3 regions of the Stenotrophomonas sp. KH_029 genome follow, and region 3 is predicted to be linked to each of the others. Evidence: predicted binding sites of a transcription regulator. Region 3 holds the regulator's gene; each other region holds the start of a gene.
The links. The regulator HrcA, encoded in region 3, represses chaperone genes, less so after heat shock. The targets are predictions, from matches to a motif close to TTNGCACTCNNNNNNNNNGAGTGCNAA.
Positions count from the first base shown of each region.

Region 1: the regulator HrcA is predicted to act here: its motif matches at 1,827-1,853, upstream of rpoH (RNA polymerase sigma factor RpoH).
Region 2: the regulator HrcA is predicted to act here: its motif matches at 5,029-5,055, upstream of AC3ITM_RS17170 (co-chaperone GroES).

Region 1 covers NZ_CM174498.1:3,872,640-3,882,666, forward strand. Annotated here, with positions in the region: gene AC3ITM_RS17405 (hypothetical protein) at 262-570, opposite strand; gene rpoH (RNA polymerase sigma factor RpoH) at 941-1,816, opposite strand; gene ung (uracil-DNA glycosylase) at 2,093-2,812, opposite strand; gene AC3ITM_RS17420 (response regulator) at 2,809-3,651, opposite strand; gene ftsX (permease-like cell division protein FtsX) at 3,659-4,609, opposite strand; gene ftsE (cell division ATP-binding protein FtsE) at 4,606-5,292, opposite strand; gene rhlB (ATP-dependent RNA helicase RhlB) at 5,647-7,371, opposite strand; gene trxA (thioredoxin TrxA) at 7,915-8,244, shown strand; gene rho (transcription termination factor Rho) at 8,467-10,027, shown strand, end outside.
Region 2 covers NZ_CM174498.1:3,811,871-3,821,897, forward strand. Annotated here, with positions in the region: gene aroG (3-deoxy-7-phosphoheptulonate synthase AroG) at 1-189, opposite strand, end outside; gene AC3ITM_RS17145 (DUF6616 family protein) at 455-802, opposite strand; gene AC3ITM_RS17150 (DNA alkylation repair protein) at 817-1,560, opposite strand; gene AC3ITM_RS17155 (MarR family winged helix-turn-helix transcriptional regulator) at 1,557-2,051, opposite strand; gene AC3ITM_RS17160 (DUF6445 family protein) at 2,127-2,723, opposite strand; gene groL (chaperonin GroEL) at 2,946-4,595, opposite strand; gene AC3ITM_RS17170 (co-chaperone GroES) at 4,695-4,982, opposite strand; gene AC3ITM_RS17175 (endonuclease) at 5,388-7,166, shown strand; gene cutA (divalent-cation tolerance protein CutA) at 7,235-7,573, shown strand; gene AC3ITM_RS17185 (protein-disulfide reductase DsbD family protein) at 7,573-9,939, shown strand; gene AC3ITM_RS17190 (TlpA family protein disulfide reductase) at 9,936-10,027, shown strand, end outside.
Region 3 covers NZ_CM174498.1:1,704,415-1,714,441, forward strand. Annotated here, with positions in the region: gene fur (ferric iron uptake transcriptional regulator) at 1-170, shown strand, start outside; gene AC3ITM_RS07945 (SGNH/GDSL hydrolase family protein) at 339-1,580, opposite strand; gene AC3ITM_RS07950 (LysR family transcriptional regulator) at 1,678-2,595, shown strand; gene recN (DNA repair protein RecN) at 2,674-4,335, opposite strand; gene hrcA (heat-inducible transcriptional repressor HrcA) at 4,447-5,514, shown strand; gene grpE (nucleotide exchange factor GrpE) at 5,598-6,113, shown strand; gene dnaK (molecular chaperone DnaK) at 6,256-8,184, shown strand; gene dnaJ (molecular chaperone DnaJ) at 8,346-9,479, shown strand.

The DNA.
Region 1 (10,027 bases), 2.2 Mb from region 3:
GATGTCCTTTTCATGGAGCTGATACTTGCAGGGAGTCTTGCAGATATGAAGGGACCGTTCTACCGACTCCATCAATAAATCGGTAGCTGAATAACGCGTACGGCACATGGCGGGCACCTTCCCGCGCCCTAAAGCACGCCATTGAACCATTCATTGAAGCAACCTATCAAAGATGGTTGAGGACGGCTTCGGGGACGTAGCGACCGCAGCCTTCGTCGCCCGGAGCGATCCAGATTGCGCTACTGCATTTGGCGAGCTCATTTAGAAGACCTCCTTGTTCTTCTCGAAGTACTCCCATAAATCGTGCAACCCTTTCATCCCTCCATTTCCAGAGCGCGCCCTGAACATCAATCTGAACTTTCTGTCAGCACGCGAGATCATTTCCGAATCACCATCCATCTTGGCAACATCCAGCTCTTCGCGGGCCTCAACCATGAACGTTCCCAGCCGTCCCTCTAGTGCCGAGATCGCATCGTCAAACGGCATCACCGGAAGCCGTCGGGATTGCTCCACAGATCGAATGAGCACTTCCTGCAATCGCTCGATATGCCCCGGATAGTCCTTGAGCATTTCGCGCAATCTTGCTGGAACAGGAGGCGGAGGAACATGCATGACAGGCATCCCTTTCTTCGTGGGGCTGATGCTTGCAAAGAGTGTCGCAGACGTTGAAGGGCTCGTTCTGCAGATTCCATCAATAAATCATGGGTTGGCTTACCAGCACAGCGAATGGTGGGCAGCCAATGAACCGCGTGACATCGGGATGACTCCAAAACGGGGGGCGGAAATCCCAAGGCGACTGCACAACACCCCATCGCGATGGTACCCAATGCGGTTGCCATCGGCAGGATCCGCACGCTGCCGGGCATGGCCCCCTGGCGTGGCGCGGGCATGAAAAAGCCCGGCATTGCCGGGCTTTTTCGCTACTACGCCGTGCCACCGGTCAGGCGGTGAACAGCGCCTTCATCTTCTTCAGCGCGTTGGCTTCGACCTGGCGGATACGCTCGGCCGAAACGCCGTACTCGTCGGCCAGTTCCTGCAGCGTCACCTTGCTGTCGGCATCCAGCCAGCGGCGGCGGATGATGTCGCGCGAACGCGCATCCAGTTCGGCCAGGCCTTCGCGCAGCAGCTGCAGCTGGTTGTCTTCGCTGTCGGCACGCTCGTAGGCCATCGACGGGTCTTCGGCGTCGGCCATCAGGTAGGCCGCCGGCGACGGCGGCGCGTTTTCGTTGTCCTCGTCGCTGGGCGCATCGAAACCGATATCGCGGCCGGACAGGCGCGACTCCATTTCCATCACTTCGCGCTCGGAAACGTTCAGGTCCTTGGCCACCGCGCTGACTTCGGCCGCGTTCAACCAGCCCAGGCGGGTCTTGGACTTGCGCAGGTTGAAGAACAGCTTGCGCTGCGCCTTGGTGGTGGCGACCTTGACGATGCGCCAGTTCTTCAGGATGAACTCGTGCATTTCCGCACGGATCCAATGCACCGCGAAGGACACCAGGCGCACGCCCATGTCCGGGTCGAAACGCTTGACCGCCTTCATCAGGCCGATGTTGCCTTCCTGGATCAGGTCGCCCAGCGCCAGGCCGTAGCCGTTGTAGCCACGGGCAACGTGCACCACGAAGCGCAGGTGGGAATGGACCAGTTCGCGCGCGGCGTCCAGGTCCTGCCCGTCGCGGAAACGGCGGGCCAGGTCCTGCTCGTCATCGACCGACAACACCGGGATCTGGTGCACGGCACCGATATAGGCGTCCAGCGAACCAAGCGCACTGGGAACCGGGAGATTGTTTGCCACAAGGGCAGTAGAGGTGATCTGGCTCATAGGGCTCATCTTAGCAGTCGGGAACTTGGACTGCTAAAGGACAAAGAAGTTCCAGCGTTCTGCTGATGAAACACTGGCGCGGAATACCGGTCTAACATAGCGCGAAATGATGACAGTGGCGAGCAGGCTGGGAATTTTAATCTACGCCTTACAAATCAATTACTTGCCAGGATAAATAGCCCGGTCTGGCGTGGTTTTTCGCTGAACGGCCTGGCCACGAACCCCCATTCAGGCCAATGGGGTTGTCGACCGTTCAGCCAGCGCGCCTGGTTCCACCTACCCGGCCACATCCAGCGCCGCGCGCGGCGGCAGCGACCAGTCGATGCGGCCGAGATGACGGCGCTCGAGGTAGTCGTTGGCCGCCGAGAAATGCCGGCAGCCCAGGAAGCCGCGATGCGCCGACAGCGGCGAGGGATGCGGCGCCTTCAGCACGCGGTGGCGACCGGCGTCGATGACCTTGCCCTTCTGCTGGGCATAGCTGCCCCACAACAGGAACACCAGGCCCTCGCGTTCGCGGTTGAGGGTATCCACGACATGGTCGGTGAAACCCTCCCAGCCGCGGCCCTGGTGCGCGCCGGCCTGGCCCTCTTCCACGGTCAACACCGCGTTGAGCAGCAGCACGCCCCGGCGCGCCCATGGCAGCAGGCAGCCATGGTCCGGGCGCGCAATGCCCAGGTCGGCCTCGATTTCCTTGTAGATGTTCAGCAGCGACGGCGGCACCGGCACCCCGGGCATCACCGAGAAGCTCAGGCCATGGGCCTGGCCACGGCCGTGATACGGGTCCTGGCCGAGGATGACCACCTTGACCTGGTCGAACGGGGTGGCATCGAAGGCGGCGAAGATCTGCGGCCCGGGCGGGAACACATGCGCGCCGGCGGCCTTGCGCTGGCGCAGGAAGCTGGAAAGCTCGCGCATTTCCGGGCGCAGCAGCCAATCGCCTACACGGGCCTTCCAGCTCGGTTCCAGCTGGATACTGGGTTGTACGTCGTCGTTCATCGCACCACGGGTTTGTCGTTGAGGCGCGCCAGCCGCAGCTGGAACAGCACCTTGGTCACCAGCAGGCGCTCTTCGATCGGCTTCTGCACCAGATCGTTGGCGCCGGCCTGCAGCAGGCTGGACTGGTTGTGGGGGTTGCCGTCGCCGGTCATCACCAGCACCGGCAGGCGGCGTTTGCCGTAGCCGAAGTCCACCCGCACCCGCTCGACCACATCGCGGCCGCTGAGCTCGCCCTTCAGGGTGACGTCGGTCAGCACCAGGTCGATGCGGTGGCTGCTGCGGCCCAGCGATTCGGCGGTGAGCAGCGCGAAGGCTTCCTCGGCGGTCATCACGTGCAGCACCCGCAGGCTTTGGCGTTCGAGCATGCGCTTGGTCGCCTCGGCGACCACCCGGCTGTCCTCGACATACAGGATGGTGGCGCCGGGAATGGTTTCCGGCTGCACGTAGCCGCGGATGAAGGTGGCCAGGGCTTCATGGCCCAGCGCCTTGTCGAAATAGTCGGTGACGTACTCGGTGAAGCGGCGCTGCTCCAGGTGCTGCTGCGCATCGCCGGACACCACGATCACCGGCACATAGGCCTGCCCGGCGGTGTCGCGCACGATCCGCGCCAATGCCAGGCCATCGCCGTCGCTGAGGGTCAACGAGGTGGTGACCAGGTTGACCGGGCCGGCCGCCAGCGCCGCGCGCGCCTCTTCGATGCTCGCGCAGCCCACCACGTCCACCGCCGGCAGTTCGCGTTGCAGCACATCGGCGATCAGCTTGCGGACCAGCTTGGAGCCATCGACCACCATCACGCGCGGTGTGTCGTCGGCCAGGTGCTTCAGGGACTGCGGGCGCATGCGGGCCTCAGGTTTCGGTAGGCCGGGTCTGGCGCAGGAAATGTCCCGTCACCAGCCACGCACCCAGCCAGCCCAGCACCACGGTGCCGACCAGCACGAACGATGAATGCAGCAGGTCCAGCCCATGCAGCACGAACGGGCTGGCATAACTTTCCGACAACGCCGCCAGCGGCGGGCGCAACGCCAGCCCGGCCGCACCGATCAGCGCCAGGGCCAGCGCACCGGCGCCCAGGCCGTACCACGCGCCCAGGTACAGGAACGGGCGGCGGATGAAGCCGTCGCTGGCACCAAGCAGCTGCAGCACGCCGATTTCCTCGCGGCGGGCCTGGATGTCCAGGCGCACGGTGTTGCCCACCACCAGGGCCGCACCCAGCCCCAGCAGTACCGACAGCACCTGCACCAGCCGCGTGCCGAAGCCCAGCCAGGCATCCAGGCGCTTGCGCCACAGTGCGTCGTGCTGGACCAGGTCGGCCTGCGGCAGGCCTTCCAGCGATTGCGCCAGGCGCGCATCGTCGGTGCCGGCGCGCGGGGTGACGATCAGCAGGGTCGGCAGCGGGTTGTCGTGCAGTGCATCGATCGCCTCGCCCAGGCCGGCGCCGTCGCGCAGTTCGGCCAGGCCCTGTTCGGGGGTCTGCACGGTGACATTGGCCACGTCGGCACGGCCGCGCAGCGTGTCGGCCACCTGCCCGGCCGCGGCGGCGGCCACGTCGGTCTTCAGGAACAGATTGATATCGCGCGACTGCTGCACGCTGCCGGCGAAATGCTTGAGGTTGTCCAGCGCGATCGACAGGCCCAGCGGCAATGCCAGGGCCAGCGCCATCACCATCACGGTGAGCAGGGTGGCCCATGGCTTGCGCCAGGCGCGGCCCAGGCTGAACACCACGCTGTGGCCATGGTGGTGCAGCCACACGCCCAGGCGCGACGGTGCCGCAGCATCCTTGTTGGTGGGTGCGCTCATTCGGCCAGGTCCTGCGGCGAGATGTCGTCGATCAGCTTGCCGTGGTCCAGGATCAGCACGCGCTTGCGCATGTGCCGCAGCAGGGCCAGGTCGTGGCTGACCACCAGCACGCTGGTGCCGCGCTCGGGCAGCTCGGCGAACAGGGCCATGATTTCCGCCGCCAGGGTGGGATCGAGGTTGCCGGTGGGTTCATCGGCCACCAGCAGCTTGGGCTCGCCGACGATCGCGCGGGCGATGCCGACGCGTTGCTGCTCACCGGCCGACAGCTGCGAGGGCAGCGCCTTCTCGCGGTGGCCCAGGCCCATCCGCTCCAGCACCGAACGCACCCGCTTGCCGATCTCGCCACGCCGGGTACCGCGCAGGATCAACGGCAGCGCCACGTTCTCGGCGATGCTGCGGTCCATCAGCAGGCGGTGGTCCTGGTAGACCGCACCGACCTGGCGGCGATGGCGCGGGATGCTGCCGCCGCGCACCTTGAGCAGGTTGCGCTCATCGAAGATCACCGCGCCGCGGCTGGGCCGCTCGTCGAGGTGGATCAACTTGAGCAGGGTGCTCTTGCCGGCACCGGAATGGCCGGTGACAAACAGCATTTCCCCGGGCGCGACATCGAAGCTGACGTCCACCAGTGCCTGGTGGCCGCCGGCATATTGTTTGCTGACATTGTCAAAACGCAGGACGCTCATTGCCTGATTATGCAGGACGAGGGTGGCTGCGTGGAGGTGGGGTGTCAGACGGTAGGTGCCGACCGTTGGTCGGGGGAAGCGACATCGCATTCGCGCTGTCGCCCCACGGTTGGCTGCGCAAACCGTGGGCCCCGGCTTATCGGCACCCGAACCCCCGCCGCTTCGCGGCCGCCCCCTTACCAAGGGGAGAGCGACATCGCATTCGCGCTGTCGCCCCACGGTTGGCTGCGCAAACCGTGGGCCCCGGCTTATCGGCACCCGAACCCCCGCCGCTTCGCGGCCGCCCCCTTACCAAGGGGGCTTTGCTACCCGCTGATCGGGGATGTCACCCGACCAACGGTCGGGTGCTTCGGCTTACTGGCCCGACAGCATCCGGCGGATCTTGCGGCCGATGCGGGTCAGGAACGACGTGCTGGGGTCGGCCGGCGGTGCGGTGCCGCGCATCGGCCTGGCGGTGACCTGCACCGGGGTTACCGGGCCGGTGGTTGCCGCGCCTTCGGCGCCTTCGACCGGGCGGCCGTGGCGACGGCGGCGACGCTTGCGCGGTGCGCGCTCGCCTTCCACCGCCGGGCTGTCGGCCGCGCTCGGCGCGTCGACCGGGGCCACCACGTCCTGCGGCTTGGCGGCTGCTTCGGCCAGCGGCTGCTCGCCTTCCGCGCGCGGCTTGCGCTCACGGCGCGGCTTGCCATCGGCACCGGTGCCGGCGCTGCGCTCGCCCGGACCGCGGCGCTCGCCGCGGCCGGCCGACGACGGCTTGCCACCGCGGCCGCTGCTGCTGCCGCCGCCACGGCGCTGTTCTTCGGCGGCACGCGCTTCGCGGGCCTCGCGGAAGATCTGGCCGACGCTCTCGTTCTCGTCGCCTTCTTCACCCGGCTCGGCCGGTGCGCGCTCCGGGCGCGGCAGCGAGGTCAGGATTTCGCTAGTGACCGGCTCGACCGGGATCTTCTGTTCGATGTAGGCCTCGATGTCCGGCAGGCCCATCGCATAGCGTTCGCAGGCGAAGCTGATCGCATCGCCTTCCTCGCCCAGGCGGGCGGTACGGCCGATGCGGTGCACGTAATCTTCGGCATCGAACGGCAGGTCGTAGTTGTAGACGTACTTGATGCCGTCGATGTGCAGGCCGCGGGCGGCCACATCGGTGGCCACCAGGATTTCCAGCTGGCCCTTCTGGAAGCGGTTGAGCAGGCTTTCGCGCTTCTTCTGCGGCACATCGCCGGACAGCACGCCGACCCGGTAACCGGCCTTTTCCAGCGAACGCGCCACGCGCTCGACGAACACCTTGGTGTTGACGAACACCATGGTGCGCGCGCCTTCGCTGCGCGACAGCAGGCCCAGCAGCAGCGGGATCTTCTCTTCGTCGGCCGGGAAGTAGATGCGCTGGCGCACCCGCGCGGCGGTGATCGACTCGCTCTCCACCACCAGCTTCTGCGGCTCGTTCATGTGCTCATAGGCCAGCTCCAGCACGCGGTGGCTGAGCGTGGCGCTGAACAGCAGGGTCTGGCGCGTGCTGCGCTCGGGCATGCGCCGCAGCAGGAAGCGGATGTCCTTGATGAAGCCCAGGTCGAACATGCGGTCGGCTTCGTCGAGCACGCAGATCTCGCAGGCGTGCAGCGAGACCACCTTGTGCTGCTTGACGTAGTCGATCAGGCGGCCGGGGGTGGCGATGATCACATCCACGCCCTGCTGCAGGATCTCGCGCTGCTTGTCGTAGTCCACCCCGCCGTAGACCAGCGCAAAGCGCAGGCCCAGGTCCGAGCCGAACTTGACCGCATCCTTGTGGATCTGGATGGCCAGCTCGCGGGTCGGGGCCAGGATCAGCGCGCGGGGATCTTCCGGCTTGCGGTCGGCCAGTGCCGGGCGGGTCAGCAGGCGGTTGATCACCGCGACCAGGAACGCCAGGGTTTTGCCGGTACCGGTCTGGGCCTGGCCGGCGACGTCGCCGCCGGGCAGTGCCACCGGCAGGGTCAGTGCCTGGATCGGCGTGCAGCGGGTGAAACCAGCCGCCCCCAGGCCCGCAAGCAGGGTCGGATGCAGGTCGAAAGTGGAGAAGGTCAAATCGGTCAGCGGTTTGTCGCTCATGTGTCCGTCTTGGTAAGGCCAGCCCGGCAGAGGTGCGGGTGGCTTGCAATCTTGGGGAGGGCACCGTCGCCTTAGCGGCCCCTGCGCCGGGGAAGGCGGCGCCGGACCTCGCTGGTCCTGGGGCGCCGCACAATGTCCCAGTTTAGCGCAATGTCGGCGGCAAACCGCTGTCAGGCGTCTCAAAACCTGGCGAGACAGCCGGCAACGCTCCCGATGCGCGCCTCCGGCGGCGTATTCACCGCGCCTGCCGGCAGTTGAACAGGCCGGCCGGAGGCGCTGGAAGCGGTCGCCATCGCCCCCTATATAGAGCCTGCCAGCTACCGGCACGCGGGGTGGCGATGGCAGGATGCTTCTTTCCAGGGCACGCCTGTCCGCCCGCGACGATAGGGGTACACTGCCCGCCGTGAGCGTCGGGGCAGCCCCTTGACGCACCGCTGGCCGCCCGCGCGGCCAAGAGGCAGCAGACGAAGATGGCGCCGGTCGGCGTCGTCCAGGTTCAACCTCCTCCGGCCCGGCCGGGTGCACTCCAAACGAGAGACCAAGATGAGCGACAAGGTTGTACATGTCGGCGACGCCGACTTCGATAGCGCAGTGCTGAATTCCAAGGAACCGGTGCTGGTCGATTTCTGGGCCGAATGGTGTGGCCCGTGCAAGATGATCGCCCCCGCCCTGGACGAACTGGCCGACGCCTACAACGGCCGCGCCAAGATCGCCAAGGTCAACGTGGACCAGAACCGCGCCCTGGCCGCCAAGTACCACGTGCGCTCGATCCCGATGCTGCTGGTGTTCAAGGACGGTGAAGTCCAGGCGCAGCAGATCGGCGCGGTCGGCAAGGCCCAGCTGGCCGGCATGCTCGACAAGGCCCTGGCCTGATCGACGCAGGCAGCCGGCCCACCCCCGGCTGCCACGCGGGCCCATCGCCCGCATGAATGACCCTGCCCCACCCAGCTTGCGCGCCGCCGCGAGCCGGTGTTAGTGTCGGCATATCCGGCCGCATTCGCGCGCCGCACCTTCTGGACGCCGTTCTCTCCAGATCCTTTCCCAACGTTCGCTGCCCTGCCGGGCGCTCGCACCTTCTAGCGAGGAATCCAGCACTTGTCCGATATCACTACTTCCGAACCCGGGAGCGCCGACGCGCCTGCCGAGAAGCGCGTGCGCAAGCCCCGCGTTGCCAAGGCCGCCAACGCTACCGACGCAGGCTCCCCCCCCGCACAACATGGCCTGCCCCTGGCTGCCGCGCCTGACGCGCCGGCGCCGGTCGCCGCTTCGTCGGCGCCGCAGCAGCAGGCTCCGGCCGGCGATGCCTCGCCTGGCCAGGGCGGCGCACAACAGGACACCGGCGACGGTGGCCAGCGCAACCCCAATGGCAACAACGCCCCCAAGGGCGGGCAGAACCCGTACCAGGGCCAGGGCCAAAACCAAGGCCAGAACCAAGGCCAAGGCCAAGGCCAAGGCCAGGGCCAGGGCCAGGGCAACCGCCGCGACCGTTTCCGCAATCGCCGCGACCGCAACCGCGGTGGCGATCGCTACAACGACGACGGCATGCCGCAGGACAACAACGAGCCGCAGCAGCCGTTCGTGCGCAGCCAGCAGGCCAACGTGCCCGAAGGCTTCCCGGTCTATTCGCTGAGCGACCTCAAGCGCATGCCGGCGCAGAAGCTGCTGGAAATCGCCGAGCAGCTGCAGATCTCCGAAGGCGTGGCGCGCGCCCGCAAGCAGGACGTGATCTTCGCCCTGCTCAAGGTGCTGACCCGCCATGGCGACGGCGTGGCCGCCGACGGCGTGCTGGAAATCCTGCCGGACGGCTTCGGCTTCCTGCGCGCGGCCGAAGCCAGCTACCTGGCCGGCCCGGACGATACCTACATTTCGCCCAGCCAGATCCGTCGCTTCAACCTGCGCACCGGCGACCACCTGTCCGGCCGCATCCGCTTCCCGAAGGACGGCGAGCGTTACTTCGCGCTGTCGATCGTGGACACCATCAACGGTGAGCCGCTGGAAGCATCCAAGAACAAGGTGCTGTTCGAGAACCTGACCCCGCTGTTCCCGCGCAAGCGCTTCACCCTGGAACGCGGCAACGGTTCGTCCGAGGACATCACCGGCCGCATCCTCGATCTGATGGCACCGCAGGGCAAGGGTCAGCGTTCGCTGATCGTGTCCCAGCCCAAGGCCGGCAAGACGATGATGATGCAGCAGGTGGCCACGGCGATCACCACCAATCATCCGGACGTGCACCTGATCGTGCTGCTGATCGACGAACGCCCGGAAGAAGTGACCGAAATGCAGCGCACCGTGCGCGGCGAAGTCATCAGCTCCACCTTCGACGAGCCCGCCGCCCGTCACGTGCAGGTCGCCGAAATGGTGATCGAGCGTGCCAAGCGCCTGGTCGAGCACAAGAAGGACGTGGTGATCCTGCTCGACTCGATCACCCGCCTGGCGCGTGCCTACAACAACGTGGTGCCCAGCTCCGGCAAGGTGCTCACCGGTGGTGTGGACGCCAACGCCCTGCACCGTCCGAAGCGCTTCTTCGGCGCGGCGCGCAACGTGGAGGAAGGCGGCAGCCTGACCATCATCGCCACCGCGCTGGTCGATACCGGCAGCAAGATGGACGAGGTGATCTACGAAGAGTTCAAGGGCACCGGCAACAGCGAAGTGCACC
Region 2 (10,027 bases), 2.1 Mb from region 3:
GATCGAGCACGGGCCGATCACCACGGCCAGGCGGTCGTCGCGGCCGTGCAGGATCTCGTGCAGGGCCGCGCGCGAGGCGCTGACCGTATCGGAGGCCTGCTCATCGCAGGGCAGCATCGCCAGCAGTTGGGCCGGCGGGGTCAACGGTTCGATCTTGCGGATACGCAGGTCGTCGGTGTGCGGGGGCATCGGGGGAAACTCCTTGGAAGTGGGGGTCCCCAGCGCGGCGGCAACAAAAAAGCCGCCAGGTGCGCTGGCGGCTTTCGGGTATGCGTCTGAAGCTTTCTTCAGGGTGAGCGCATGCCTTCCTCCGCCGGTGGCTTCGGAAAGTAATACCAAAAGTAGGAATTGGCGTGGCGTGCGTTCATTGGGGAGTATTGATAGCACAGCTTCTGCGCAGTGCAAAATGTTTCAAACGCAACTGGAACCGCATGTTCAGCCGTCGCCGTCCTGCTTATGCCTTGGGCAGCGCCGCCAGCTCGGCCAGGTGCTGCTGCAGCCCGCCGGCGGCGCCGGCGACGTGGGTGGTGGTGAAATAGGTGTGCCAGCCGGTCGCTTCGATCGCCGCCAGCAGAGCATCGGCATCCTGGCGCGCGCTGCACTGCCAGACCGCATAGAACTGCTCGGCACTGGTATGCGGCACGTCCTGGTCCAGCGGGCCCATCGCCAGCGGCGTGATCCGGGCCGGATCCACGTGCTGCATGCCGGCGCCGATGCGGGCGAACAGGGCCGCACGCGACAACGCATCCAGCGCGGTCCAGGCGGGGGTGGCGGTGTAGAGCTCGATCAACATGTACGACATGGCGCTTCCTGGGGTCAGAGCGAGCGCAACGCGCGCTTGCGGATATGGGTGTTGGCCGGATCATCGGCATGGCATTGCTGCCAGCGGGCGCACAGCGCGCGCACCCAGTCGGGCTGGCTCTTGCCGGCATCATTCAACCAGTTGCCGACCGCGTCCTGCACATAACGCGACTCATCGCAGCACAGCGCCTCCAGCAGGCCCTGCGCATGCTGCGGCTCCTGCTTGAACAAGGCGATATGCGCAGCCCATACGCCGCGGGGGCGCAGCGCTTCGCAGGCGAAGCGGCGCACATTGGCGGACGCATCGGCGGTCCACGGCTGCAGATGCGCCAGCACCCGCAGCGGTTCTGCGGCGATGTGCGGGCGCACGGCCAGCCAGGCCCATTCGCGCACGCCAAAATGACCGTCGTCGGCCAGCGCGCGCAATGCATCGAGCTTGTGCTCCAGCGACAGGCGCGGGTCGCTGCCGATCAGGTAACAGGCCCAGCCGCGCACGGTGTCGCTGCGGTGCTCGCGCCACTGCGCGGCATCGCCCAGTGCGTGCGCGCGCAGCAGGGTGGCTGCGCCCTGCATGCGCACGGTGATGCCACTGCCGGCGGCCTTGCCCATGCTGGCCAACGCAGCAGCCGGCAGCGCGGGGGCGACGCTGGCCAGCAGCCTGGCGAAATCCAGCGCTAGGATTTCGGCCAGATGGGTCGCCTCGGCATGGCCGCCATCCAGTTGGGCGCGGCGTTCGCGCGACAGTGGCGGCGTCTTCATCCGGCCCGACCGGCATCGGTGCGCGCCCAGATCCGCTGCAGCAGGCCGCTGAGCAGGGCGCGCTCGGCATCACCGAGATCGGCGAACAGGCTGCCGATCCACTGGCGGTGCTGGTCGAACAACGCCACCGCGAGGGCTTCGCCGGCGGCGGTCAAGCGGACGTTGATGCGACGCTTGTCGTGCGCATCGCTGTGCCGTTCCAGCAGCGCGTCGCGCTCCAGCCCATCCAGCAACCCGGTCACGGTGGCACGGGCGACGCCGGCGCGCTCGGCAAGCTGGTGCGGCGACAGCGGTTCGGCCGCACCCTGCAGCAGGAACAGCAGCACGAAGCGGCCCTCGCTCAGGCCCAGCGGTGCGAGCCGGTTGGCGCAGTCCTGGTCGATCGCGCTGGCCAGCGAGAGCAGCTGGAAACACTGCGCCAGGCCATCACGCTCGGTATGGCCGCGGCGCTGCATCTCGGCAAGGAAGGCATGGTGCTTGGGTTCCAGCATCGGGATGCAGATAAGTGATTAGTCGCCTAATCATAACCCCGGAAGATCGTCTGTGAAAGGGTTGTATCGTGCGGCTCAAGCCGATTCGAAGAACATCAGGTAGACCAGCCGGCCGTTCTCCATGCGGTCACCGAATGCCGGGCCGGCGGTATGCCACAGCCACGGCCGCAGCAGCACCAGGCGGTTGAAGTGCATCGGCACGCGCATGGTCATTTCCCACTGCGCATCGTCGGCACTGTCCCGCTCGATGATGTCACGGTGCATGGCCGGGCGGTCGGCATAGCCGTACCGCGCCAACTCCGCATCATCCAGCGCCAGCCGTTCCGTGCCGGTGCGGCGATGACGGAAGAACTCGGTGCCGCCCTGGCAGTCCTGCGGCGCGCTGAGGTACAAAATGCCCGACCAGTGCGAACGGTCCACATGCACCCTGGCGCGGCCCACGTCATTGGCCAGGGTGATGCGGAACTTGCCATGCGACTGCCGCGGCGACACCGCGCGCAGCGGTTCGTTGACCAACCGCGAGACGACCTGGTCCAGGCCGTCGATTTCCAGCCGTTCGACCGAGTTGCGGCCGGGAAAGGCGCCATCCTGCTCGGGATAGGTCAGTCCCAGCCCGGCAGTGCGCAGGGACTGCGCGTCGTCCGGAGCGAGGAAGTCATCGACGACGATCATGGAAGTAGGCATCTGCCGAGCGTAGCCGGATGGCACCGGTCGCGGCAAGGCGTGGCGCCGGGGGCGGCCGAGGCAACGACGAGCGCGCGGTGACCCCAGCAATGCACGCACAAAAAAACCCCGCCTTGCGGCGGGGTTTTTCTTGTGCGGCCGATGGTGTGTGCCGACCAACGGTCGGCACCTACCGGACCGATGCGTGCCGGCCAGCGGCCGGCGACGGCATCAGAAGTCCATGCCGCCCATGCCACCCATACCGCCCATGCCACCGCCAGCTGCGCCGGCGCCGTCATCCTTCTTCGGGGCATCGGCCACCATGGCTTCGGTGGTGATCATCAGGCCGGCGATCGAGGCGGCGTTCTGCAGCGCCGAACGGGTCACCTTGGTCGGGTCCAGGATGCCGAATTCCAGCATGTCGCCGAATTCGCCGGTGGCCGCGTTGTAGCCGAAGCTGCCGGTGCCTTCCTTGACCTTGTTGACGATGACCGACGGCTCTTCGCCGGCGTTGGCGACGATTTCGCGCAGCGGGGCTTCCATCGCGCGCAGGGCGATCTGGATGCCGTGGTTCTGGTCTTCGTTGGCACCCTTCAGGCCGGCCAGTGCGGTGACCGCACGGACCAGGGCAACGCCGCCGCCCGGCACCACGCCTTCTTCAACGGCTGCACGGGTAGCATGCAGGGCGTCGTCGACGCGGTCCTTCTTTTCCTTCATCTCGATTTCGGTCGAAGCGCCGACCTTGATCACGGCAACGCCGCCGGCCAGCTTGGCCACGCGTTCCTGCAGCTTCTCGCGGTCGTAGTCCGAGGAGGTGTCTTCGATCTGGGTCTTGATCTGGGTCACGCGCGCTTCGATGTTGGCCTTCTCGCCGGCGCCATCGATGATCGTGGTGTTTTCCTTGGAGACCTGCACCTTCTTGGCGCGGCCCAGGTCCTTGAGCGTGGCCTTTTCCAGCGACAGGCCGATTTCCTCGGAGATCACGGTGCCGCCGGTCAGCACGGCCATGTCTTCCAGCATCGCCTTGCGACGGTCGCCGAAGCCCGGTGCCTTGACGGCCACGACCTTGACGATGCCACGGATGGTGTTGACCACCAGGGTCGCCAGCGCTTCGCCTTCGATGTCTTCAGCGATGATCAGCAGCGGCTTGCCGGACTTGGCCACGCCTTCCAGCACGGGCAGCAGGTCGCGCACGTTGGAGATCTTCTTGTCGTGCAGCAGCACGTACGGATCGTCCAGGTCGGCGGTCTGCGACTGCTGGTTGTTGATGAAGTACGGCGACAGGTAGCCGCGGTCGAACTGCATGCCTTCGACCACGTCCAGCTCGTTGTCCAGGCCCGAGCCTTCTTCAACGGTGATCACGCCTTCCTTGGTCACCCGGCGCATCGCTTCGGCGATGATGTTGCCGATCGATTCGTCGGAGTTGGCCGAGATCGTGCCGACCTGGGCGATCGCCTTGTCGTCGGTGGTCGGCTTGGAGATGTTCTTCAGCTCGGCGACGGCGGCGATCACGGCCTTGTCGATACCGCGCTTGAGGTCCATCGGGTTCATGCCGGCAGCGACGGCCTTGGCGCCTTCGCGGATCAGGGCCTGGGCCAGCACGGTGGCGGTGGTGGTGCCGTCGCCGGCGTCGTCGTTGGTGCGGGAAGCAACTTCCTTCACCATCTGCGCGCCCATGTTCTCGAACTTGTCAGCCAGTTCGATTTCCTTGGCGACGGACACGCCGTCCTTGGTGATGGTCGGGGCGCCGAAGCTCTTTTCGAGCACGACGTTGCGGCCCTTCGGGCCCAGGGTGGCCTTGACGGCATTGGCGAGCACGTTGACGCCGCGCACCATGCGCGAACGGGCATCTTCACCGAAACGAATATCTTTGGCAGCCATTGCGATTACCTTTTCTGTAGAGCCGGGCGCTGCCCGGCTGTATGTAATGAGGAACGAAGAACGACAGCGGCGAACCGGGCACGGCCCGGTTCAACCGGCTCAGCCAACGATGGCGAGCACGTCGTCTTCGCGCAGGACCTTGTACTCGACGCCTTCAGCCTTGTAGCTGCTGCCGGCGTACTGGCCGTAGATGACCTTGTCACCGACCTTCAGCGACGGCGCGCGCACGCTGCCGTTGTCCAGCGGCTTGCCCGGGCCCACGGCCACAACTTCGCCCTTGGTCGACTTTTCCTTGGCGGAATCGGGGATCAAGATGCCACCGGACGAGACTTCGTCGGCTTCGATCGGCTTGACTACGACGCGGTCATGAAGCGGCTTGATACTCATGTGAGACCTCTTAAGTTGTTGATTGGTCTTGGAAAGTCTGGCGGCGTTAGCAGTCACCCGGGGCGACTGCCAACCACGCTCACGAAAAAACCCGACAGTGCGGGACAGAGCAGAGATGAGGCTGGCCGGGAGCCTTTCAAGGGGTAGCCGGCAAATTTTTACTGCTCCGCCCCAATGCCGCAGGTCCGGCCCGCACCCACAGGGAGCCGGGCCGGAGCGCGGCACGGCCGGCCAGACTTCGTCCAACCCCGGGGCTGGCCTGCCGTCCAGGCACCGCAACGCCCCTTGGACCGTCATTTTCTTGACGCACGTCTCAATGCTGGCGGCCGATACCGACATATCGATAGATGTGTCATCTGAATTGATTAGATTCGGCCGGCAATACCCAATCACAAGGAGACGTAGATGAGGTTGCTCACACCGCTGTCCCTGGGGTGCCTGCTGGCATTGGCTGCCGGCGCTGCCCAGGCGGACGTATTCATCAATGAACTGCATTACGACGACAACACCGCCGCCGGCGACGTCGGCGAGGCGATCGAAGTCGTCGCCACGGCCGGTGAGGACCTCAGCAGCTATCGGCTGTACCTGTACAACGGCAGCACCCCGTCGGCGGCCACCGTATACGCCAACAACCCGGTCCCTGCCGGCACCGCCGCCAGTTGCGGCAAGGCCACCCTGGCCACGCTCACCTACCCCAGCAACGGCCTGCAGAACGGCGCCAACGACGGCATCGCACTGGTCGATGGCAGCGGCAAGGTCATCCAGTTCATCAGTTACGAAGGCACCATCACCGCCGCCGCCGGCCCGGCCGCCGGGCTGACCAGCCAGAACATCCCGGTCAGCGAGAGCAACAGCACCGCCCCGGGCACCTCCCTGCAGCTCACCGGCAGCGGCAGCCAGTACACCCACTTCAGCTGGGCTGCCTCGGCGGCGCAGACCTTCGGTGCCTGCAACGCCGGCCAGAGCTTCAGCGGTGGCGGCGGCACCGGCCCCAACACCCCGCCCTCGGTACGCACCACCACCCCCGAACAGGGCGCCAGCACCTTCCCGGCCGCGGCCGACCTGGACGTCACCTTCAGCGAAACCGTCACCCTGGCCAGCGGCGCCTTGGTCCTGAGCTGCGGCCAGTCCGGCAGCGTGCCGCTGACCCACGCCAGCAGCGGAACCCGCTTCACCCTGTCGACCAACACCGCGCTGGTCGCCGGCGAAGCGTGCCGCTTCGACGTCCGCGCCAGCCGGGTCACCGATGCGCAGGGCGCCCATCCGGCCGCCGATACCCGCATCGCCTTCACCGTGGCCAGCGGCGGCACCGGGCCGGACCCGGATCCGGGCAGCTACTACTCGCGGGTCAATACCAGCTCGCCCAGCCAGCTGCGCTGCTCGCTGCATGAAACCATCAAGGGCCACACCGCCTACCCGTACAGCGGCACGGGGACCAGCACCTGGACCATCCTGGAGATCGCCGACGAGGATCCCAACAACAGCGGCCGTATCCTGGATGCCTATCGCAACCGCAGCTACGCCAAGGTGGCCGACCGCGCCGGCACCGGCAGCGGGCTGACCTACAACCGCGAGCACACCTGGCCGAACTCGCTGGGCTTTGCCAGCACCACCGGCGACAAGGGCCTGCCGTACGCCCCGTACACCGACACCCACATGCTGTACCTGACCGATGCGCAATGGAACGCCGACCGCGGCAACAAGCCGTTCGCCAAGTGCGACAGCAACTGCGGCGAACGCGCCACCGAAGCCAACAACGGCACCGGCGGCGGCAGTGGCGGCTACCCGGGCAATTCCAACTGGGTGCGCACCCCCGACGGCAACACCGGCAGCTTCCAGGTGTGGGGCCATCGTAAGGGCGACATGGCACGGGCGGTGCTGTACATGGCCATCCGCTACGAAGGCGGCAAGGATGCCAGGACCGGCCAGTCCGAGCCGGACCTGGAACTGACCGACGACCGCAGCAAGATCGTCAAGACCTCCGCCTCGCCGGCCTACATGGGGCTGCTGTCGACCCTGATCGACTGGCATCTGTCCGATCCGCCGGATGCGGCCGAACGCGCCCGCAATGAAGTGATCTACAGCTTCCAGGGCAACCGCAACCCGTTCATCGACCACCCCGAATGGGGCACCCCCGGCCTGTTCACCTCGGCCAAGCCGGCCACCTGCCAGCTGGCCAACTGAGCCACCCGGCCGGCGCCATCGCGGCGCCGGCCGGACCTGCGGCCCCGACGGACCTATACTCGGCGGTCATGTCGACCGTCGATCCCGTCTTTCTGCTGTTCACCACCTGCCCCGACGCGGCCACCGCGACGCGGCTGGCGCACGCACTGGTGGAAGAACGCCTGGCGGCGTGCGTCACCCGCCTGGACGGGGCGCACTCCACTTACCGCTGGCACGGGGAGATCAACGAGGACCATGAGGTCCAGCTGCTGATCAAGACCACCGGCGGCCGACTGGATGCGGCCATCGCCCGCGTGCAGGCCCTGCATCCGTATGAACTCCCCGAGTGCATCGCGGTCGAAACCCACGCCGGGCTGCCGGCGTACCTGGATTGGATTCGGGCGCAGACCCGTGAGGAAACTGATTGATGACGCTGTTCCGTCGTATTGCCGCGCTGTGCGCGCTGCTCGTGGTGTCCCTGCCGGCCCTGGCCGTCAGCGAGAAGGACCTGCTGCCGGTGGACGAGGCGTTCGCGCTGACCGCGCTGGCGCGTGACCGCGACCGCATCGAGATCAGCTGGAAGATCGCGCCGGGCTACTACCTGTATCGGCACCGCACCACGGTCAAGCCTGCCGCCGGGTTCAGTGCCCAGGCGCTGCAGATGCCGGCCGGCAAGAAACACCACGACGATTTCTTCGGTGAAGTGGAAACCTACCGCGAGCGGCTGACCGCGGTGCTGCCGGGCAAGGCCGCCGATGGCGCCGACACGGTGACGCTGGAAGTGCGCTACCAGGGCTGTGCCGATGCCGGGGTGTGCTACCCGCCGCAGAAGCGCAGCGTGCAGGTCAAGCTGCCCGCCGGCAGCGGCGGCAGCGATGCGATGGCGCCGGCACCGCTGGCGGGCGCAGCGTCCTCGCCGTTCAACAATCCGCTGGCCGGCAATGCCGGCGGTGGCCTGCGCCTGCCCGGTGCGGCCAATGCACCGGCACTGCCACTGCCGTCCGAACGCGCCTTCGGCTTCGATGCGATCGTCGCCAACGGCAACACCGTGCTGCTGCGCTTCACGCCGGCCCCGGGCTATTACCTGTACCGCGATCGCACTTCGTTGAAACTGGAAGGCGCCAGCGGCATCGATGCCGGCAAGCTGCAGTGGCCGGCCGCCAAGTCGCTCCGCGACGAGCACTTCGGTGAGGTGGCGGTCTACTTCGACCAGGCCGATGTCAGGCTGCCGCTGCATCGCAGCCGGGCCGACGCCGCCGAGACCACCCTGGTGGTCACCTTCCAGGGTTGCCAGACCGATGGCATCTGCTACCCGCCGATGACGCGCCGGGTGCAGCTGTCGCTGCCGGCCGGCACGGTCAATGCCCGCACCGGCCAGGCCGCCGCCAGGAACGAGGTGATCGCGCCGCTGCCGGGCCGCGACAAGCGTGCACAGCCGCGCGAGGCGGCCGGGGTGTCCACCCAGCCGATGCTGATCCGCCCCAACCAGGCCGCCGCAGCCGGGCCCGATGGCAACGCCACGACCCCCGATGCCAGCGCCGACAACGCCCAGCGCACCCGCCCGCCCGGCAACGGTGCCGCGCCCACCACCCTGCTGGCCGCGCTGCTGCTGGCCCTGGCCGGCGGCCTGATCCTCAACCTGATGCCCTGCGTCCTGCCGATCCTGTCGCTGAAGGTACTGGGCGTGGCGCAGAGTGGCGAAAGCCGCCAGCGCGCGCGCAGCCATGCGCTGTGGTACACCGCCGGCGTGCTGGTGGCCTTCGCCGGCATCGGGGCGCTGGTGCTGGCCCTGCGCGCGGCCGGCCAGGCCGCCGGCTGGGGCTTCCAGCTGCAGCACCCGTGGTTCATCGCCGCGCTGGTGTACCTGATGTTCGCCGTCGGCCTGAGCCTGTCCGGGCTGTTCACCCTGGGCGGCAGCCTGGGCGGGGTCGGCCAGTCGCTGGCCGCACGCAGCGGCCCGGTCGGCGATTTCTTCACCGGCGTGCTGGCCTGCGTGGTGGCCAGCCCGTGCGTGGCACCGTTCATGGGCCTGCCGCTAGCCTATGCGTTCACCGCACCGCCGCTGCCGGCGATGCTGGTGTTCCTGGTGCTGGGCCTGGGTCTGGCGCTGCCATTCCTGCTGATCGGCTTTGTGCCCTCGCTGGCCAAGCGCCTGCCGCGCCCCGGGGCCTGGATGGAAACCCTCAAGCACGTGCTGGCCTTCCCGATGTATGCCACGGCGATCTGGTTGTTGTGGGTGCTGGGCAAGCAGCGCGGCGTGGACGCGATGACCCTGGTGCTGGGCGGCCTGGTAGTGCTGGCACTGGCGCTGTGGTGGTTCGAACGCAGCCGCTGGCGCAGCCAGCGCGTGGCCGGCGTACTGGCCATGCTGCTGCTGATCGCCTCGCTGGTCCCGGTGTGGGGCGTGACCCGCCTGCCGCCGCCGGCCAGGGCGGCGGCGGCGACCAGCGACAACGTGGTGGCCTACGCACCGCCGCTGCTGGACCGGCTGCGCCAGGACAACCGGGTGGTGTTCGTCAACATGACCGCCGACTGGTGCGTGACCTGCAAGGCCAACGAACGCGCGGTGCTGGGCACCAACGCGTTCCACGACACCCTGCGCCGCACCAACGCGGTGTACATGCGCGGCGACTACACCAATGTCGACCCGGACATCACCGCGTTCCTGGAGGAGCACAAGGCGGTCGGCGTGCCGCTGTACGTGGTGTACGGCCCCGGCGCCCCGCCGACCGTGCTGCCGACCGTGCTGACCCAGGCGATCGTCGAAGAAGCCCTGCTGCGCACCGCCCGATGAGCCGTTGGCCACCGCGCCCGACGGTGGTGGTGGCCGTGCTGGCGGCGCTGCTGGGCGTGGCGGCCGGCGCGTGGTTCTTCAACCGTGG
Region 3 (10,027 bases):
AACTGGACCGCGGCGGCCACCACGACCATATGGTCGATGTGGACAACGGCAAGATCATCGAGTTCGAAAGCCACGAGATCGAAGAGCTGCAGCGCAAGATCGCCGCCGATCATGGCTACGAACTGGAAGAGCATTCGCTGGTGCTGTACGTGCGCAAGAAGCGCAAGTAAGGGCGTAGCCGGTCGCAGGACCGGCCTGGGCCACGCCGGCTGCAGATCAACAACCCCCGGGTCCTGGCCCGGGGGTTTTTTTGTGGATGCGAAGGCATCCAGCCATGGTCGCTCGACAGCGGTAGGCCCGGGCCATGCCCGGACACCAGGTTGGATGATCGGAAGGCGTCAGCGCGTGGCGGCCGGCACCGCCCCGGGCAGCAGGGCCTGCAGATCCACCGCCGCGGCCATGGCCCGGTTGCCGGCATCGCCGGGGTGCAGGTGGTCGCCGGAGTCCAGCGCGGCGGCCATCCGGCCCGGATCGGCGGGGTCGCGCAGGGCCGCATCGAGGTCGATGACCGCATCGAACGGGCTGTCGTGGCGCAGCCAGGCGTTGAGCTGGCCGCGCAGTGCGTCCTTGTCGGGCTGGTAGTAATCGTCCAGCGCGGTGCCGGGCAGGGCGCCGGCAAACGGCGGCAGGGTGGCGCCAAGGATGCGCACGCCACGGGCATGGGCGCGCTCGACCAGGCGGCGGTAGCCGGCCTGCAGCTCGGCCAGCGACGGGCGCGGCTGATGGCGGGCGAAGGCGGTGCCCGGCCAGGCGATGTCGTTGATGCCGATCAGCACGATCACACTGGCCACGCCCGGCTGCTCCAGTACGTCGCGGTCGAACCGTGCGGTGGCCGCCTGGCCCATGCCATCGCGCAGCAGGCGGCCGCCGGAAATGCCGGCGTTGACCACCGCCACCCCCTGCGGTGCCAGCCGCGCGGCCAGGTGGTCGGTCCAGCGCTGGTCGCGGTCCAGGCTGGCGGTTGCCCCATCGGTGATCGAATCGCCGATCACCACCACGCTGCGGGCACCGGCGCGCCCCTGCACCTCGATGCCCGACACGAACAGGCGGGCCGTGGTGGTGGCCGCAGCATCGAACTGCGGGGCCAGGGCCTGGTTGCCGGCGCCGATCGACGCGGTCTGCCGGCCGTCCCAGTGGAAGGTGTGCAGTGGCGTGAAGTCGGGGACATAGACGCTGACCTGTACGGCCTGCAGGTCGGCGGTCGGCAGGGCCAGTGGATCGCTCAGGCGCGCCTGGCCGGGGGCGATGCGGGTGGCGGCCTGCCCGTCGAAGGTCAGCGCCTGCGGTGGCTGGCCGGCCGCCCCGGCCACGCTGGCCGCGCCGATGTGCAGGGGCTGCCGGCCATAGGCGTTGCTCAGGCGCACCCGCAGGCGCTCGCCGCCCAGGCTCAGGCGGGCGGTCTGGCGGAACGTCTGGCCCTGCAGGTGGGCGGGGACCAGGCTGGGGAACAGGAACGTTTCGGCCCAGACCGGCTGTGGGCTGGCCTGCCAGCTGGCGACCCAGGGCGCCGGCGGGGAGGCGGCCGTGGCGGCCGAGGTACTGAGCAGGGCAAGGCTGGCAAAGCGGGCGAGGGTATGCATCGGGGCAGTCCGTGGGCAGGGAAGCGCCATGGTGATCCGGCCTGCAGTTGTGAACTAGACTGCCCGTGGACAATCATCTGTGAATTGGATTCATCGCATGGCTAGCACCGATATCAATCGTTCCGGGGAGCTGGAAGTGTTCGTGCGGGTCATCGAAACCGGCGGCTTTTCCGCAGCGGCGCGCTCGCTGGAGCTGAGCCCGTCGGCGGTCAGCAAGCTGGTGTCGCGGCTGGAGCAGCGGCTGGGCACGCGCCTGCTGCAGCGGTCCACCCGCCAGCTGCAGCTCACCCAGGAGGGCTGCGCGTTCTACGAGCGGGGGCTGCGGGTGCTGGCCGACCTGGACGAGGCCGAACGCTGCGCCAGTGCCCACGCCGCACCGCGCGGGCGGCTGCGGGTGAACGCCAACGTGCCGTTCGGGCAGCATTTCCTGCTGCCGTTGCTGCCGGAGTTCCTGGACCGGCATCGGCAGGTTGAGGTGGACCTGGTGCTCACCGACGAGGTCATCGACCTGCTCGAGCAGCGCACCGATGTGGCGGTGCGGGCCGGGCCGCTGAAGAATTCCAGCCTGGTCGCGCGGCGGCTGGGCGCGACCCGGATGATGATCGTGGCCGCGCCCGCCTATGCGGCCCGGCACGGACTGCCCGACAGCGCCGATGCGCTGCTGGCGCACAACCGGCTGGATATCGGCCACCCACGCACCCAGGCCGGCTGGCCGCTGGCGGTGGATGGCACGCGGCAGGTGGTGCCGACCCAGGGCAATGCACGCGCCAGCGACGGCGAGGCGCTACGCCGGTTGGTGCTGGGCGGGGTGGGGCTGGCGCGGCTGGCGGCCTTCCAGGTGCAGGCCGATATCGCCGCCGGTCGCCTGCTGCCGGTACTGGAAAGCGCCAACCCCGGGGATCTGGAAGAGGTGCACGCGGTGTTCCAGGGGCAGGGCGGCTACCTGCCGCTGCGAGTGCGCGCGCTGCTGGATTTCCTGGTCGAGCGGGTGGACCTGGGCAAACCGTTGGGGTGATGGCGGAGCCGGCCAGCGGCCGGTGATGGCTGGGCGGGCCGGCATCCAGAGGAGCCGGCCAGCGGCCGGCACTACCTGTCAGACCTGGAGCAGCTTTCGCGCGGCCGCCCGGGCTTCCTTGCTGACTTCCACCCCGCCCAGCATGCGCGCCAGTTCTTCCTCGCGGGCCTTGGGGTCCAGTTTCTCCACCGCGCTCTGGGTCATGCCGTCCACCGGCGCCTTGCTGACCCGGTAATGGGCGTGGCCCTTGGAGGCCACCTGCGGCAGGTGGGTGACGCACAGCACCTGACGTTTCTCGCCCAGGGCGCGCAGCTTCTGGCCGACGATGTCGGCCACCGCGCCGCCGATGCCCGAGTCCACTTCGTCAAAGACCATGGTCGGCACCGCATCCAGGCCCAGCGCGGCGACCTCGATGGCCAGCGAGATACGCGACAGTTCGCCGCCGGAGGCCACCTTGCGCAGCGCCCGCGGTGGCTGGCCGGCATTGGCGGCGACCAGGAATTCGACCCGTTCGGCGCCGTTAGGGTCAGGCTTGGCCACCGCCTGCGGTTCGATCTCGATGCGGAACTGGCCGCCGCCCATGCCCAGCTCGCCGATCAGGGTGGTGGTGGTGTCCGACAGCGCGGCGGCGGCGGTGCGGCGGCTGGCGCTGAGCACCTCGGCCACGGCCTGCCACTGCGCGGCGGCGCGTTCGATCTCGCCGGCCAGCTTCTGCAGGCGTTCGTCGGCGCCGCGCAGCTGCTCGACCTCCGCCTGCATCGCATCGCGGTGCTCGCCCAGCGCCTCCATCGGGACCCGGTGCTTGCGCGCCAGGTCGTGCAGGCGGCCCAGCCGGCGCTCGATGTCCTCGAACTGCTCCGGGTCGGCATCCAGGTCGTCATGCACCCGGTCCAGCAGCGCCAGCGCCTCGTCCAGCTGGATGGCGGCACTGTCCAGCAGCGCGTCCACCTCGCCCAGGCGCGTGTCGTGTTCGGCCACCCGGGACAGTTCGTGGCGGGTCTGCTGCAGCAGTTGCAGCACCGACACCTCGTCATCGCCATTGAGCCGGCTGACGGCCACCTCGCAGGCGCCGATCAGCGCGCTGGCATGGGCCTGGCGGCGGTGGCTGCTGCCCAGCGCGGCGATCGAGGCCGGGTCCAGGTCTTCGCGCTGCAGCTCGCCCAGCTGGTGTTCCAGGTAGCCGATGCGGTCGCTGACATCGCCCTGGCGCGACAGCGCGTCGGCCTCGTCGACCAGCGCCTGCCAGCGCGCGGCGGCCTGGCGGACCTGGATGCGCTGGGCCTCGTTGCGGGCGAAGGCGTCCAGTAGCGCCAGCTGCGAGGGCCGGGCCAGCAGGGCCTGCTGTTCGTGCTGGCCGTGGATCTCCACCAGGGTGGCGGCCAGTTCGGTCAGCTGGGTCAGGGTGACCGGGCGGCCGTTGATCCAGGCCCGCGAGCCGCCGTCGGCGCGGATGATGCGGCGCAGCTGGCACTGGTCTTCGTCGTCGAGCTCGTTGTCGCGCAGCCAGCGCCGCGCCGGCGCATCCTGGCCGGGGGCGAACTCGGCCGACAGTTCGGCGCGCGCCGCGCCGTGGCGGACCACGCCGCTGTCGGCGCGCAGCCCGGACAGGAAGCCCAGGGCGTCGACCATCAGCGACTTGCCGGCGCCGGTCTCGCCGGAAACCACGGTCATGCCCGGTCCGAACTCCAGTTCGGTGGCGCGGACGACGGCAAAATCCTTGATCGATAGATGTCTTAGCATGGTTGTCTGTTCTCGAGCCGGGCAACGCTAGCATGGGCCGGCGTTGGCTCCAATGACTTGCCATCGCCCCCGCCAGCCATTATCTAGGGTTGCGTCTCACAGGTTGATTCCATGCACCCCTCCGCCTCCCATCTTGCGCCCCGTGCCCGGCATCTGCTGCGCACGCTGATCGCACGCCACATCCAGGACGGCGAGCCGGTCGGCTCGCAGACCCTGGCGCGGCTGGCCGGGCTGGATGTCAGCCCGGCCACCATCCGCAACATCCTGGGCGACCTGGAAGACCTGGGCCTGCTCAGTTCGCCGCATACCTCGGCCGGCCGGGTGCCGACCGCGCACGGCTACCGGGTGTTCGTGGACAGCCTGGTCAAGATGCAGCCGCCCGGGGAGGGCGAGCTGAGCCGGCTGCGCAGCGAACTGGCCACCGGCAGCGGCACCCAGGCCCTGCTTGGCAGTGCCTCGGAGCTGCTGTCGGCGATGAGCCACTTCGTCGGGGTGGTCAGCGCGCCGCGCCGGGAGCAGTTTGCCTTCCGGCATATCGATTTCGTGGCGCTGGATGCGCGCCGGGTGCTGGCGATCCTGGTGTTTGCCGACAATGAAGTGCAGAACCGGGTGATCGAGCCGCGCCGCAGCGTCGAGCCGGCCGAGCTGGAGCAGGTGGCCAATTACCTCAACGCGCACTGCGCCGGCCGGCCGCTGGCCGAGATCCGCGCCCGGCTGCTGCTGGAGCTGCGCGATGCGCAGTCGGAGATGGAGCAGCTGCTGGCGCACAGCATCGAACTGGCCGAGCAGGCCATGGTGCCGCCGGCCGACGACATGGTGCTGGCCGGACAGACCCGGCTGATGGGGGTGCAGGACCTGTCCGACCTGGAGCGGCTGCGCGAGCTGTTCGAGGTGTTCGCCAGCAAGCGCGAGATCCTGCAGCTGCTGGAACGCACCATCCAGGCCCCGGGCGTGCGCATCTTCATCGGCGAGGAGACCGGGGTGATGCCGCTGGAGGGGGTGTCGCTGGTCACCGCGCCGTACTCGGCCGACGGCCAGGTGCTGGGCGTGCTCGGGGTGATCGGCCCCAAGCGGATGGCCTACGACCGCATGATTCCGCTGGTGGAGGCCACCGCGCAGGTGCTGGGCGCCGCGCTGGGTTCGCCCGCTGCCGGCGGATTGTCCCGCGATCGGGACTAAAGCGCCCGCTGGACTCTTGAATCCACCCGCCGCGCCCATATAGGGGTGGGTGGAGGCGGAGAGTCACCGCCAAGGATCCGGAAATGAACCAAGACCAGCCAGATATCGCACCCCAGACCCCGGCAGCCGCTGAACCGGCCGCCGATTCGCTGCAGCAGCAGCTGGACAGCCTGCACAACGAGCTGGCGCTGCTGCGCGCCGAGTCGCTGCGCGAGCGCGCCGACCTGGACAACCAGCGCAAGCGCGTGGCCCGCGACGTCGAGCAGGCCCGCCGTTTCGCCAATGAAAAGCTGCTGGGCGAGCTGCTGCCGGTGTTCGACAGCCTCGACGCCGGGCTCAATGCCGCCGGCAGCGAGCCCAGCCCGCTGCGCGAAGGCCTGGAGCTGACCTACAAGCAGCTGCTCAAGGTGGCCGCCGACAACGGCCTGACCCTGCTGGACCCGACCGGCCAGCCGTTCAACCCCGAACACCACCAGGCCATCAGCCAGGCCGACGCGCCCGACGCGGCGCCGGGCAGCGTGGTCCAGGTGTTCCAGAAGGGCTACCTGCTCAACGACCGCCTGCTGCGGCCGGCGCTGGTCGTGGTCGCCCGCGATTGACCGGCAGCGGACGCTGAACGGGTTTTGCCAGCATCGGACACTGTGTTTGGTGGATGGCTTGAAAGTCCCGGCAGCGTCCCACACATCCCATTCATAACCCGGCAGCTGCCGGATGTTCCCAGAACTTTCAGGAGTCTCCCTCATGGGCAAGATCATTGGTATCGACCTCGGCACCACCAACTCGTGTGTGGCGATCATGGACGGCGGCAAGGCCCGCGTCATCGAAAACGCCGAAGGCGACCGCACCACCCCGTCCATCGTCGCCTACACCAAGGATGGCGAAGTGCTGGTCGGCGCCTCGGCCAAGCGCCAGGCGGTGACCAACCCGAAGAACACCTTCTACGCCGTCAAGCGCCTGATCGGCCGCAAGTTCACCGACGCTGAAGTCCAGAAGGACATCGCGCACGTGCCCTACGGCATCATGGCCCACGACAACGGCGATGCCTGGGTGCAGACCAGCGACGCCAAGAAGATGGCGCCGCAGGAAATCTCCGCACGCGTGCTGGAGAAGATGAAGAAGACCGCCGAAGCCTTCCTGGGCGAGACCGTCACCGAGGCGGTGATCACCGTGCCGGCCTACTTCAACGACAGCCAGCGCCAGGCGACCAAGGACGCCGGCCGCATCGCCGGCCTGGAAGTCAAGCGCATCATCAACGAGCCGACCGCTGCGGCCCTGGCCTATGGCCTGGACAAGGGCGACGGCCGCGACCGCAAGATCGTGGTGTACGACCTGGGCGGCGGCACCTTCGACGTGTCGATCATCGAGATCGCCAACGTCGACGGTGAGAAGCAGTTCGAAGTGCTGGCCACCAACGGCGACACCTTCCTGGGCGGCGAAGACTTCGACAACCGCGTCATCGAGTACCTGGTCGACGAGTTCAACAAGGACCAGGGCATCGACCTGCGCAAGGATCCGCTCGCCCTGCAGCGCCTGAAGGACGCCGCCGAGCGCGCCAAGATCGAGCTGTCCACCAGCCAGCAGACCGAAGTGAACCTGCCGTACGTCACCGCCGACGCCTCCGGCCCGAAGCACCTGAACATCAAGCTGACCCGCGCCAAGCTGGAAGCCCTGGTGGAAGACCTGATCAAGAAGTCGATCGAGCCGTGCCGCATCGCGTTGAACGATGCCGGCCTGCGTTCGAGCGACATCGGCGAGGTGATTCTGGTCGGTGGCCAGACCCGCATGCCGAAGGTGCAGCAGGCGGTGACCGAGTTCTTCGGCAAGGAACCGCGCAAGGACGTCAACCCGGACGAGGCCGTGGCGCTGGGCGCGGCGATCCAGGGCGGCGTGCTGGGTGGCGACGTCAAGGACGTGCTGCTGCTGGACGTGACCCCGCTGTCGCTGGGCATCGAAACCATGGGCGGTGTGTTCACCAAGATCATCGAGAAGAACACCACCATCCCGACCAAGGCCTCGCAGGTGTTCTCCACCGCCGAGGACAACCAGTCGGCGGTGACCGTGCACGTGCTGCAGGGCGAGCGCGAGCAGGCCCGCTTCAACAAGTCGCTGGCCAAGTTCGACCTGTCCGGCATCGAGCCGTCCCCGCGCGGCATGCCGCAGGTGGAAGTGTCCTTCGACATTGACGCCAACGGCATCCTGCACGTGTCGGCCAAGGACAAGAAGACCAACAAGGAACAGAAGGTCGAGATCAAGGCCGGTTCGGGCCTGTCCGAGGACGAGATCGCGCGCATGGTCGCCGACGCCGAAGCCAACCGCGAGGAAGACAAGAAGTTCCATGAGCTGGTCCAGGCCCGCAACCAGGCCGACGCGCTGATCCACGGTACCCGTACCGCGATCACCGAGCACGGCAGCAAGGTCGGCGGCGATGTGATCGGCAAGGTGGAAGCGGCGCTGGCCGACCTGGAAACGGCGATGAAGAGCGACGACAAGGCGCAGATCGAAGCCAAGTCGAAGGTGCTCGAAGAAGCCGGCCAGGCGCTGTTCGCCGCTTCGGCGGCGGCCGAGCAGGGCGGTGCCGCCCCGGGCGCCGACGCCGGTGCCGGCAACGGCGCCCACGACGACGTGGTCGACGCCGAGTTCACCGAAGTCAAGGACGACAAGAAGTCCTGATCCGGACAAGACGCGGGGCGTTGCGCAGGCAACGTCCCGTTGTCGTTTCCCCCAGGTCCTGGCAGCCGTAGTACGGCTTGTCGGGGCGCACGACGAAAGAGCGGACCTGGTTCCGCTCTTCCGCTTTGACGAATCCCGACTTCCGGATACCGATTCAAGCTATGAGCAAGCGCGATTACTACGAAGTGCTGGGCGTGTCCCGCACCGCCACCGACGAAGAACTGAAGAAGTCCTACCGCCGTTGCGCGATGAAGTTCCACCCGGACCGCAACCCCGGTGACAGTGCCGCCGAAGCCGCCTTCAAGGAGTGCAAGGAGGCCTACGAGACCCTGTCGGACGGCAACAAGCGGCGCATGTACGATGCCCACGGCCACGCGGCGTTCGAGCATGGCATGGGCGGCGGTGGTGGCGGCCCGGGCGGCCCGGACATGGGCGATATCTTCGGCGACATCTTCGGCAACATCTTCGGAGGTGGCGGCGGTGGCGGCCAGCGCCAGGCGCGTCGCGGTGCCGACATCGGCTATGTGATGGAGCTGGACCTGGAAGAAGCGGTGATGGGCGTGGAACGCCGCATCGAGATTCCGACCCTGGCCGAGTGCGACGACTGCCACGGCAGCGGTTCCGAAGACGGCAAGGTGGATACCTGCAGCGTGTGCAACGGCCATGGCCAGGTGCGCATCCAGCGTGGCATCTTCGCCATGCAGCAGGCCTGCCACAACTGCAACGGGCGCGGCAAGATCATCCAGAACCCGTGCAAGACCTGCCACGGCAACGGCCGTGTCGAGGAAGACAAGGTGTTGTCGGTCAAGGTGCCAGCAGGCGTGGACACCGGCGACCGCATCCGCTTGTCCGGCGAAGGCGAGGCCGGCCCGGCCGGGACGCCGCCGGGCGATCTGTATGTGGAAGTGCGGGTGCGCGAGCATGCGATCTTCCAGCGCGACGGCGACGACCTGCACTGCGAAGTGCCGATCCGGATCTCGCAGGCCGCGCTGGGCGACACCGTGCGCGTGGCCACCCTGGGCGGTTACGCGGAAATCCGCATCCCGGCCGAAACCCAGACCGGCAAGCTGTTCCGCATGCGCGGCAAGGGCGTGCGTTCGGTGCGCAGCCGCAGCGAAGGCGACCTGTACTGCCGCGTGGTGGTGGAAACCCCGGTCAACCTCACCCCCGAGCAGCGCAAGCTGCTGGAGCAGTTTGAAACCACCTTCACCGGCGAGGAAGCGCGCAAGCATTCGCCGAAGTCGGCGACCTTCATCGACGGGGTCAAGGGTTTCTGGGACCGGATGACCTCGTAAGCGACGCCGGTTCCTGTGATGTAGCGAAGGCCTCCTGGCTACAGGAGGCCTTTTTTGGTTCTTCGCCGATTTACGTGGGAGGTCAGTTGCGGAGCACAGCCTCAGATCAAAGGCAGCTACCCACGTATGCGCTGATTGGGTTGGCGCGGGTGGGTTGGCGGGACACGCCGTGAACCCATCCGTGGGGGCTTGGCGAAAACATCCATGTTTTCGACAGTCCCGCCAACCCACCCGCGCCAACCCTCCACACATGGCTGGCACGCACGGGAAAGCGTAGGTCCGAGCCATGCTCGGACAAGGTGATGCCGGAACGAAGCGTGTCCGACCACGGGTAGGACCCACCCCGATGAGGTTGCTAGGGACTAGAGCAGTGGGGCCGAGCGCTGGTCGGACGCTGTTGATCTTGACCTTGATCTACCTCCCCCTTGGAGCGAGCCGAGCATCGCAGCGGCATCGGGGGCGAAGAGGCGCGGGTGTCTGAGCGAAGCGAGTTCCGCGCCGTCCCCCGATGACGCGAGAAGCGCAGGGCACCGGCGGGCGCAGCCCGA